DNA from 3 places in the Aerococcus sp. NPDC058936 genome. Region 2 is predicted to be linked to each of the others. Evidence: riboswitches for the same ligand, from Rfam matches in the RefSeq annotation. Region 2 holds a riboswitch; each other region holds the start of a gene.
The links. Region 2 has a riboswitch for FMN ahead of ACFW0C_RS08590 (energy-coupling factor ABC transporter ATP-binding protein). Riboswitches for the same ligand answer to the same signal wherever they lie in the genome.
Positions count from the first base shown of each region.

Region 1: another riboswitch for FMN. It lies ahead of ACFW0C_RS04195 (ECF transporter S component); the one in region 2 lies ahead of ACFW0C_RS08590 (energy-coupling factor ABC transporter ATP-binding protein).
Region 3: another riboswitch for FMN. It lies ahead of ribD (bifunctional diaminohydroxyphosphoribosylaminopyrimidine deaminase/5-amino-6-(5-phosphoribosylamino)uracil reductase RibD); the one in region 2 lies ahead of ACFW0C_RS08590 (energy-coupling factor ABC transporter ATP-binding protein).

Region 1 covers NZ_JBHYKZ010000004.1:31,178-34,271, forward strand. Annotated here, with positions in the region: gene ACFW0C_RS04190 (helix-turn-helix domain-containing protein) at 1-569, opposite strand, end outside; gene ACFW0C_RS04195 (ECF transporter S component) at 657-1,277, opposite strand; FMN riboswitch at 1,386-1,503, opposite strand; gene ACFW0C_RS04200 (pseudouridine synthase) at 1,567-2,289, opposite strand; gene scpB (SMC-Scp complex subunit ScpB) at 2,314-2,943, opposite strand; gene ACFW0C_RS04210 (segregation and condensation protein A) at 2,940-3,094, opposite strand, start outside.
Region 2 covers NZ_JBHYKZ010000010.1:64,831-67,924, reverse strand. Annotated here, with positions in the region: gene ACFW0C_RS08600 (energy-coupling factor transporter transmembrane protein EcfT) at 1-90, opposite strand, end outside; gene ACFW0C_RS08595 (energy-coupling factor ABC transporter ATP-binding protein) at 94-1,023, opposite strand; gene ACFW0C_RS08590 (energy-coupling factor ABC transporter ATP-binding protein) at 999-1,841, opposite strand; FMN riboswitch at 1,962-2,087, opposite strand; gene ACFW0C_RS08585 (OsmC family protein) at 2,158-2,607, opposite strand; gene ACFW0C_RS08580 (acyltransferase family protein) at 2,743-3,094, opposite strand, start outside.
Region 3 covers NZ_JBHYKZ010000009.1:97,969-101,062, reverse strand. Annotated here, with positions in the region: gene ACFW0C_RS08180 (methylated-DNA--[protein]-cysteine S-methyltransferase) at 1-220, shown strand, start outside; gene ACFW0C_RS08175 (endonuclease III domain-containing protein) at 292-930, shown strand; FMN riboswitch at 1,025-1,146, shown strand; gene ribD (bifunctional diaminohydroxyphosphoribosylaminopyrimidine deaminase/5-amino-6-(5-phosphoribosylamino)uracil reductase RibD) at 1,266-2,360, shown strand; gene ACFW0C_RS08165 (riboflavin synthase) at 2,361-2,963, shown strand; gene ACFW0C_RS08160 (bifunctional 3,4-dihydroxy-2-butanone-4-phosphate synthase/GTP cyclohydrolase II) at 2,964-3,094, shown strand, end outside.

The DNA of each region.
Region 1 (3,094 bases), on a different contig from region 2:
TTGGCCCCTTCAAACTGTTCTAGGAAGATAAGGGCTGCTTGGTCTGGAAAGGCAGATAGTTCCTTAGCAAGTTGCTGGTGAAGGCTTTTGGCTATGACTTGTAAGCCAGCTTGGGACGCGTCTGCCCTTTTGACCATTGAAATAAAGTTTTTGATCAGCTGCTGGACTTCTAAATCCTGGACGATTGGGCTATAGTGCGAGTTTTCGGCCTGAATATTGGAGAGGACTTGGAGCAATAATTTGAAGGCTAAATGGTGCTTGTGGTGGTGGCTTGGAATAATGAGACCGTTTCTTTTTTGAAGGATGTTATCAAATAGCAAATGCATATAATGACTATGATTTTCTTGGCGAAAAATAGCCTCCACCGAGATGTAATCAGCCACATTTTGGGTATAGGACATCCATACGTCTTTTTCAAGTTTTGGATAAAGCCCGAAATAGGCGGTTAAATTGTTTGAAAATGCAAAAAAAAGTGTTGTGGCTGTTCGCTTGCCAATCAACACTTGATATATGGAATTCGGGGGTAAGGCTTGGACTTTAAAAGCAATTGCCATTAATAAAGTATCCAATCCTATCCCTCCAACATTCCTATTATTATGATGCTCGACATGATTCTCTAGGTCTTATCATACCAGAAAATTGTCTAGGGTTCACTTTTAATTATGTGAATATTCGCGCGTACCGAATCGATTGACCAAGGTTGGTAAGGTTTGAACTAGGACGAAATGTGCTAGAAGGGAAACCAATACTCCTTTGATTAAGTTGAATGGGATGATACCCGCAAGAATATAAGTTTGCATGTTACCTACATCGAAGTTCATGACTTGCATATAGAATGGTGTGATCACGAAATAGTTTAAGATAGTCATCACTACTGTTAAAGAAAGGGTTGCAGCTAGGTAAGTAGCAATCGTTTTGCCGAAATTCATTTCTTTCGCTGATTTATTGCCTGCATAGACTGTCGCCATTTGGTCTTTCAATAAGTAGTAAATTGGCAAGATGTAAGCGATAGTTGCGATAAAGGCTGTTGCATCACCAATTGGAATCCCCATTTCACCACCTGTATACATATAATGTAATCCATTGGCGATCAGGCTGGCAGCAACTGCTTTTTTAGGTCCTGAAATGAATGCAACGAGTAAGATTGGTACGAGTGAGAAGTCTACCTTTAGATAAGGTAAAGCGGGGATGATTGGGAAACCAATGAACATCAATATAAATGATAGCGCCCCAACAATTGCGACCAATACAATTTCTTTAGTGTGATTTTTTCCCATGTGAATTTCTCTCCTTTTCTACTTCATGGGGTTGGCACTCAAAAGTGGAAATAAAAAAACTCTTTCCACCTTCAAGGTAAAAAGAGTATAGGCAAACAGACATAGTCCGCCCATCTTCTTCCATCCTGACTTTACAGTCGGTTCTAGAATTTCACTAGATCAGTCCCAAATGGGAGTCGCGGACTTTACCGCCGATCGGGAATTTCACCCTGCCCTGAAGATTGCTTCAAATTTTATTTAATTACAGTTCCTATTATAACAAGTATCTTACTTTTTTCAAGTAGAAAGCTTACTTTTTCTTGGCATTTGCTAACAATTCTTCGATTTCGTGTTTTAATAGGGTTCTGCTATCACCAGGTTTCAATCCTTTAAGGTCTAAAAATCCGTAACGTTCACGTTTCAACTTAATAACTGGATGTCCAACTGCTTCTAACATTTTACGGACTTGGCGGTTACGCCCTTCATGGATAACCAACTCGATAATAGTGGTCTTTTTGTCCTTATCAACAGAAAGAATTTTCGCTTGTGCTGGGGCAGTTCTCACGCCGTCAATTTCAACGCCTCGTTCTAATTGCTTACGTTCTTCTCCGGTTATCACACCCTCAACTTTAGCCACATAGACTTTGTTGATCTCATAGCGGGGGTGCATCAAGGTATTGGCGAATTCACCGTCGTTGGTCAATAACAAAAGTCCTGAGGTATTGTAGTCTAACCGTCCTACTGGATAAATCCGTTGTTCGATTCCTGGGAAAAAGTCAGTGACCACTTTCCGGTCTTTGTCATCTTTCACAGCAGAAATTACACCAGTTGGCTTGTAAAATACGTAGTAAACTGGCTCTTCTTTGTAAATTGGTACTTGGTCTACTTCAATACGGTCATTGTTAGATACCTTATAGCCCAACTCTCTCACAACCTCACCGTTTACTTTCACCCGTCCTGAGGCAATCAATTTTTCAGACTCACGTCTCGAGGCAACACCTGCATGTGCCATCACTTTTTGTAATCTTTCCATCTTTAAATAACTCCTATTGGTGACCTATTCAGTCGTTTCTTGTGTTTTTGTTTGGTTAAAGTCTGTCTGGTTAAAATCTTTTTGCTCAGGTTCACCATTATCATCAATTTTAAAAAGGGTTTCTTCATCTACCGAGCCATCTAAGACTAGATTGTGAATGTCCGGCAAGTCTTCTAAGGACTCCAAGCCAAAATATTGGTAGAAGTAAGACGTTACCCCATAAATAATCGGCCGACCTGGTGAATCCTGACGGCCCGTTTCCATAATTAAATCTCGCTCTAGTAATTTATGGATCATATTAGATGACTGAACACCTCGAATATCATCGATTGTCATTCGTGTGACCGGCTGTTGGTAGGCAATAATCGCCAATGTTTCCAATGCCGCTTGAGACAATTTCGTCGCAAAAGGAGAAACCGCGTAATTTTTCACTACTTCACCATATACTGCCTTAGTCACTAATTGAACACGTTCGTTAATAACGGTAATTCTTAATCCAGATTGGGGGTCATGTTGGAGACGATTTCGCAAAACCATCACGTAGTATAAAGCCCACTCCTGGCCTATCTCTAATAAATTTGCAAGTTCATCGACAGCAATCCCATCTTCTCCTGCTACGAAAAGTAAACTTTCTATTGCAGCGACTGCATTCATTCACTTTCCTCCCGTCTAATCAATTGAATATCTGCTCTTAAATCTTCTTGGTATAAGTATAACTCATTTGACTTCACTAATTCCAAAATCGCTAAAAACATGCTCACAATTTGACTGCGTGATTGAATTTTCCCAAGAAAAACAGCTTCTT
Region 2 (3,094 bases):
AATCAAGCCCACCAATTTCACCCGCGGGTCCAGTTTGTGCATCAAGGAATTACCGGGAATGTACCGGCCAATAATCAATTTATCTTTCATCTATCATTGGCCCCCTTCCTCTGTACTAAGTCCGTTTAACTTGTCGTCCTCATTTTGCCCGGTCGTTAAAGCCAAGTTATCTACGATTAAATCAGTCAAAGCATCTACCGTTAATGGCACTTGAGTCGCTGCATCCCATAACTGGCGGTCTAATTTACCTTGTAAATTAAAGGCAAAATCAGCTGCGTCCGGTAAAGCCAATTGGTGGCTGGCTAACCAAGCAGGGTCGGCAAAGACGTCAGCTGGCGTTCCCTCTTTCACACAAGTCCCACCATCCATCACAATCACGTGGTTGGCATAAGCCGCCACATCTTCCATTTGATGGGTCACTAAAACAATCGTCAACCCTTGGTCTCGGTACAAGCGGTCGAACATAGACATCATTTCCTTCCGACCTTTTGGATCCAGTCCAGCAGTTGGCTCATCTAAAACCAGTACTTCCGGTTTCATGGCAATCACCCCGGCAATAGCTACCCGGCGCATTTGCCCACCAGATAACTCAAAAGGTGACCGCTCAAATAAAGTCGGAGCAATCCCAACTGCTTCTAAAGCCGCTTCAGCTTTCTCACGGGCCGTTGCTTCATCGTCGCCAAAATTCATGGGCCCGAACATAACATCTTTAATGACCGTTTCTTCAAATAGTTGCCCTTCAGGAAATTGGAAGACCATTCCTACTCGTTGACGGATTTTCTTCAAGTCTTTTGGCTTAGCGTCAGCTGACACCACCGTCTCACCAATCCGTACTTGGCCCACAGTGGGTTGTACCAAAGCGTTAAGATGTTGGGTAATGGTCGACTTTCCTGACCCTGTATGGCCAATAATCGCCGTATATGACCCATCAGGAATCGTTACGTTAATATCATGCAAGGCTAAACTAGCGAATGGTGTGCCCGCTCCATAAGTAAAACCTACTTGTTCAAATACGATTTGCATAACCATTCACCCAGCCCTTCTTCATCAAAATACGCATCTGGCACAGCCACCCCACGTTTAGCAAGGGCGCTTTTTAGTTGCTCGGAAAAAGGCACATCCAAACCAATCTCAGTTAACTCATTCCCGTAAGTAAAGATTTCAGCTGGCGTTCCCTCTTTAATAATTTGGCCTTCTTTAAAGACTAGCATCCGGTCAGCTTCCGCCGCCTCGTTTAAATCATGGGTAATCGAAATCACCGTCAGGGCATTATCTTGTTTGATATCCGCCACAACTGCCATCAATTCGTCACGACCTTCAGGATCTAACATCGAGGTCGATTCATCTAAAATAATAATTTTTGGTGTCGTAGCAATCACGCCCGCAATGGCAACCCGTTGCTTTTGACCACCAGATAAGGCTGCTGGCTCCTTGTCGCGATAGTCCCACATTTTAACCCGTTTCAAAGCATACTCAACACGGGCATGCATCTCATCAACTGGCATACCCATATTTTCCAAGGCAAAAGCCACATCATCTTCAACCGTTGCCCCAACAAATTGGTTGTCTGGATTTTGAAAGACTAGCCCCACTTGGCTACGGATATCCCACAAGGTCTCCATAGAAAGGACCTTATCGTCCACCTCAATAATCCCAGATTTGGCTTCTAGTAAGCCCACTAATAATTTTGAAAAGGTCGATTTTCCTGACCCATTATGACCAATAATCGCTAGCCATTCACCTTCGTAGATAGTCGTTGATAGGCCATCTATTGCTAATTTCTCATCTGATTGACTATATTGAAAAGACAAATCTTGAACCTGAATAATCGGTTTCGCCATCTTGTTCCCTCGCTCACTTTATATATTTAAGAAAAAACTCCTCCAATGTTACTTGGAAGAGTTTGTCAAAGAAGCCCAAATCCAGCTAACCACTTGCTTCGCCGTCTCGTTCATCCTGCTATACGCTTCTTCCATCCTGACTGTAACAGTCGGTACTAGAATTCCACTAGTTCAATCACCTATTGCAGCTGGTAATTCGCGGACTTTACCGCCGATCGGGACTCACACCCTGCCCTGAAGACATTTCATATGTTTTTCACTTAGTTTAGTCTACTAAAATCCACCATTAAAAGCAATGGTCAGATGTCAAGACACCTTATCCCTTTGTGTCATCCCCATGATCGTTAGTGTGAATCACCATTTCCTTATAAGCATAGTCACCGATGATTTGAGATACCGGACACCGTCCTTCTGCCTCATAGACTATAGCTTCCGCCTGGTCACGTTGTAAATCGAGGTAGACATCTACTTTAAAATCAAAATAAGTAATGGTCGTTTCCTGATTTAATTTATAGTCCACTTGAACGACCACTTCACTGGCCACACCCTTGATACCGTGTCGGTCTAAAGCAATTTCGATGGTCGCATTCAAGCACGTCGCCCACGATAAGGCGATCAGTTGTTCTGGGTTAGTCCCAGGCTCATCAACTTTCAAAGGACTTGACGTTTGGACCCGCAATGCATTATCCCCTTCAACCCAGGCCGTTCCCTTAAGTCCTTGATCATTATGTACCCGTGTCGTATACAACAATTTATCCTCACCCATATGCGCATTGCCTCCATCCTCTTGATTATGCTTTTATATGGGCCATTATACCCTTAATATTCCTAGTAAAAAAGGCAATTGCACTCAAACCTGTAATTGCCTTTTCACCGAATGATTCATTTATATATGGAAATTTTATTTTTTCAAGACTTCGTACATACCGTTGGTGATAAACTGCAACCACACTTGACCTCCGTCAGGATTAAAGTGGACCCCGTCTTGGCTCAACCAAGTGGATGCTTCCTCGTGGTTACTATAGTATTCATGCCAGTCCAATAAGTGGATGGTATCACCATCGTCACTGGCCGCTTCAGCTAACGTCTTATTGACATCAGCTGCCCAAGGACGGTCGACATGAGTATTGACTAGGAAAATCGTCTTGTCCCGTCCAATCTCATCTAAGAAGTCAGACAATTGGGCTGACGTAAAGCCACCGTTGGCTCCTAGGTCAACAAGAACCGTGTCATGGAGCATTCCCTGTGCTTCT
Region 3 (3,094 bases), on a different contig from region 2:
TGCTTTAAACACTCCTGGCAAAAGGGGCTCAGCTCGTGCAGCTGGCGGGGCTGTTGGCCACAATCCCATCTCGATTCTAATCCCATGTCACCGGGTTGTAGCCACTAACGGTGCATTAACTGGTTATGCAGGTGGTATCGACCGCAAAATTGCTTTGCTGGCTTTGGAAGGGTTTGACCAATCCAAGCTAGCTAACCGCCAAGTGTATGTGTGGCGATAATAGACACCCATTCATTTATACATAAAGATGCAAAGAAAAATATCACATAACGGAAAATTATTTAGGATGAGATGATGGATAAATTAGCTATTAGAAAATTATACGATACCTTATTAAAAGAAATGGGCCCTCAAGGTTGGTGGCCCGCAGATAGTAAAGCAGAAATCATTTTAGGTGCTATTTTAGTACAGAACACTAATTGGCAAAATGTGGATAAATCTTTAACCAATTTAAAATCAGCAACCGCTTTTTTGCCTGAAGAAATTTTAAGATTACCTGTAGCAGAATTGGAAGAATTGATTCGACCTAGTGGCTTTTACCGCAACAAGGCGCGAGCAATTCAAGCCAGTTTCCAATGGTTTGATAACCACAAATGGGATTATCAAGCCATGCAGCATGAATACGGAAAACAGTTACGAAGTGAAATCTTGAAATTACACGGGGTAGGGTTTGAAACAGCTGACGTATTTCGCGTTTTTATATTTGATCAACCGGCATTTATCGCTGATGCCTACGCTAGGCGATTATTTAGTTGGTTGACCGGACATTCATATCCAACCTATCAAAGCCTATACCAAGAGATTAACTTACCGGATGACTTCACTTATGAAGAAGCCCAGGAATTCCATGGCTTAATTGATGAGTTTGGGAAACTATACTTGGGTAAAAATGGCCAAGTAAAGGAAAATTTTTTATCCACTCACCAATAATAAATACCCTATAGTATATATTTTTTACTTAAAAAATACATTTGGGTTTACATTTTCTTTTTAATACCGTATGATATCTCCATAAACATTCAAATAAAATCTTCAGGGCAGGGTGTGATTCCCGACCGGCGGTAAAGTCCGCGACCTCCTTTAATTAGGGGCTGACTCGGTGTAATTCCGAGACCGACAGTAAAGTCTGGATGGAAGAAGAGTAGAATCAAAATAAACGAATACTATAAGTCTATAGTTTATTTGTGTGCCCTAGGAATCTTATTTCTAGGGCTTTTTTTCGTCACTCTGACTGGATTATTTGTTGTTTAGGAAAGGATGAGTGAATGAAAGACTATATGCAAAAAGCGCTAGATCTGGCTAAGCTAGGTCAAGGTTGGACCAAGTCTAACCCCATGGTAGGTGCAGTCATTGTGAAAAATGATCAGATTCTTGGCCAAGGTTACCACAAGCAATACGGCGGTCTCCATGCGGAAAGAGAGGCCTTAAAGGATGCCAGCGAACAAGGGCATGATGTAAAAGGGGCAACTATGTACGTCACGCTGGAACCTTGCTGTCATTTTGGCAAGACACCACCTTGTACCCATGCCCTTATAGAGGCGGGTATTGAAAAAGTGGTGGTTGCTGCAACCGATCCGAATCCACTAGTTGCTGGAAAAGGGATCCAGGAATTAAGAACCCATCAGATTCAAGTGGAAACAGGTCTCCTTGAAAAAGAAAGCCAGAACTTGAACCGTAAATTCAATTATTTTATGACCCATCAACAACCCTACATCACCATGAAGTATGCCATGACATTAGATGGTCGAACAGCCGCTTACACTGGGGATTCCCAGTGGATAACGGACAAAACTGCACGTGACCATGTCCATTACCAACGCCACAGTAACCAAGCCATTATGGTTGGCATAGGGACTGCGCTTGCTGATGATCCAGCCTTAACAGTTCGAATTGACGACTTTGAGGGGCTTAATCCTATCCGTATTGTTTGTGATAGTAGCTTGAAGCTCCCCTTAACCAGCCAATTAGTCAAAACTGCTAAGGAAACACCCACAATTATTGCGACAACTAATCAGAATCCACAAGCTCACCAAGCCTATCAAGCAGCGGGCTGTCAGCTATTGGTTGTGAATGCAAAAAATGGCAAGGTAGATTTAGTAGATTTAATCATACAACTTGGGCAACAAGGTATTCAAAGTATCTATGTTGAAGGCGGATCAAAACTAAATGCTTCGTTACTTGAAGCTGGGTTAATCCAGGAAATCCACACTTATATTGGACCTAGAGTCATTGGCGGTTTTGACCAGTATAGCCCTATCAGTGGTTTCGGTTTTCCGCAGATGGACCAAGCACTTACAAGTACTATTCAGGCAATCACACCATTAGGTAAAGACCTTTTGATAGAAAGTAGGGTAGATTAAATGTTTACAGGAATTATCGAAGATATTGGCCGCATTGAAAGTATCGAGGCCATCAACAATGATGCAGGACTTCTTTTAACCATTGCCTCAAAAAAAATAGTATCCGATGTCAATCTAGGTGACTCTATTAGTGTCAACGGTATTTGTCTTACTGTGACGAATTACTCCGATACCAATTTCCAAATTGAAGTAATGCCAGAAACGATTGCGAAAACGTCTTTAGAAGGAATTACTAATAATAGCCGCGTGAATCTTGAACGGGCGATGAAAGCCAACGCGAGATTTGGTGGTCATATTGTAAGTGGCCATATTGACGGTATTGGTAAAATCACCGCAATTGAAGCGGATGGCATTGCTAATTGGTACACGGTTCAAACAAGTCAACCATTAATGCGCTATATCATCATGAAGGGGTCTATTGCTATTGATGGGACAAGTTTAACGGTTGCTGGCGTTGAAGGAGATACATTTAAAGTATCAATCATTCCTCACACGAGTCAACAAACAATTTTTTCAACCTATCAAGTAGGAACTATTGTAAATTTAGAAAATGATATTGTCGGCAAATATATTGAGCAATTTACAGTGAAGGAGCGGGTATAGATGGATTTTTCAACAATCGAAGACGCATTAGCAGCTTTACAAGCAGGTCAAATCATTATGGTTTTGGATGATGAGAATCGGGAAAATGAAGGAGATTTAATTTGTGCAGCTGAGTTTGCAACAACTGAAAA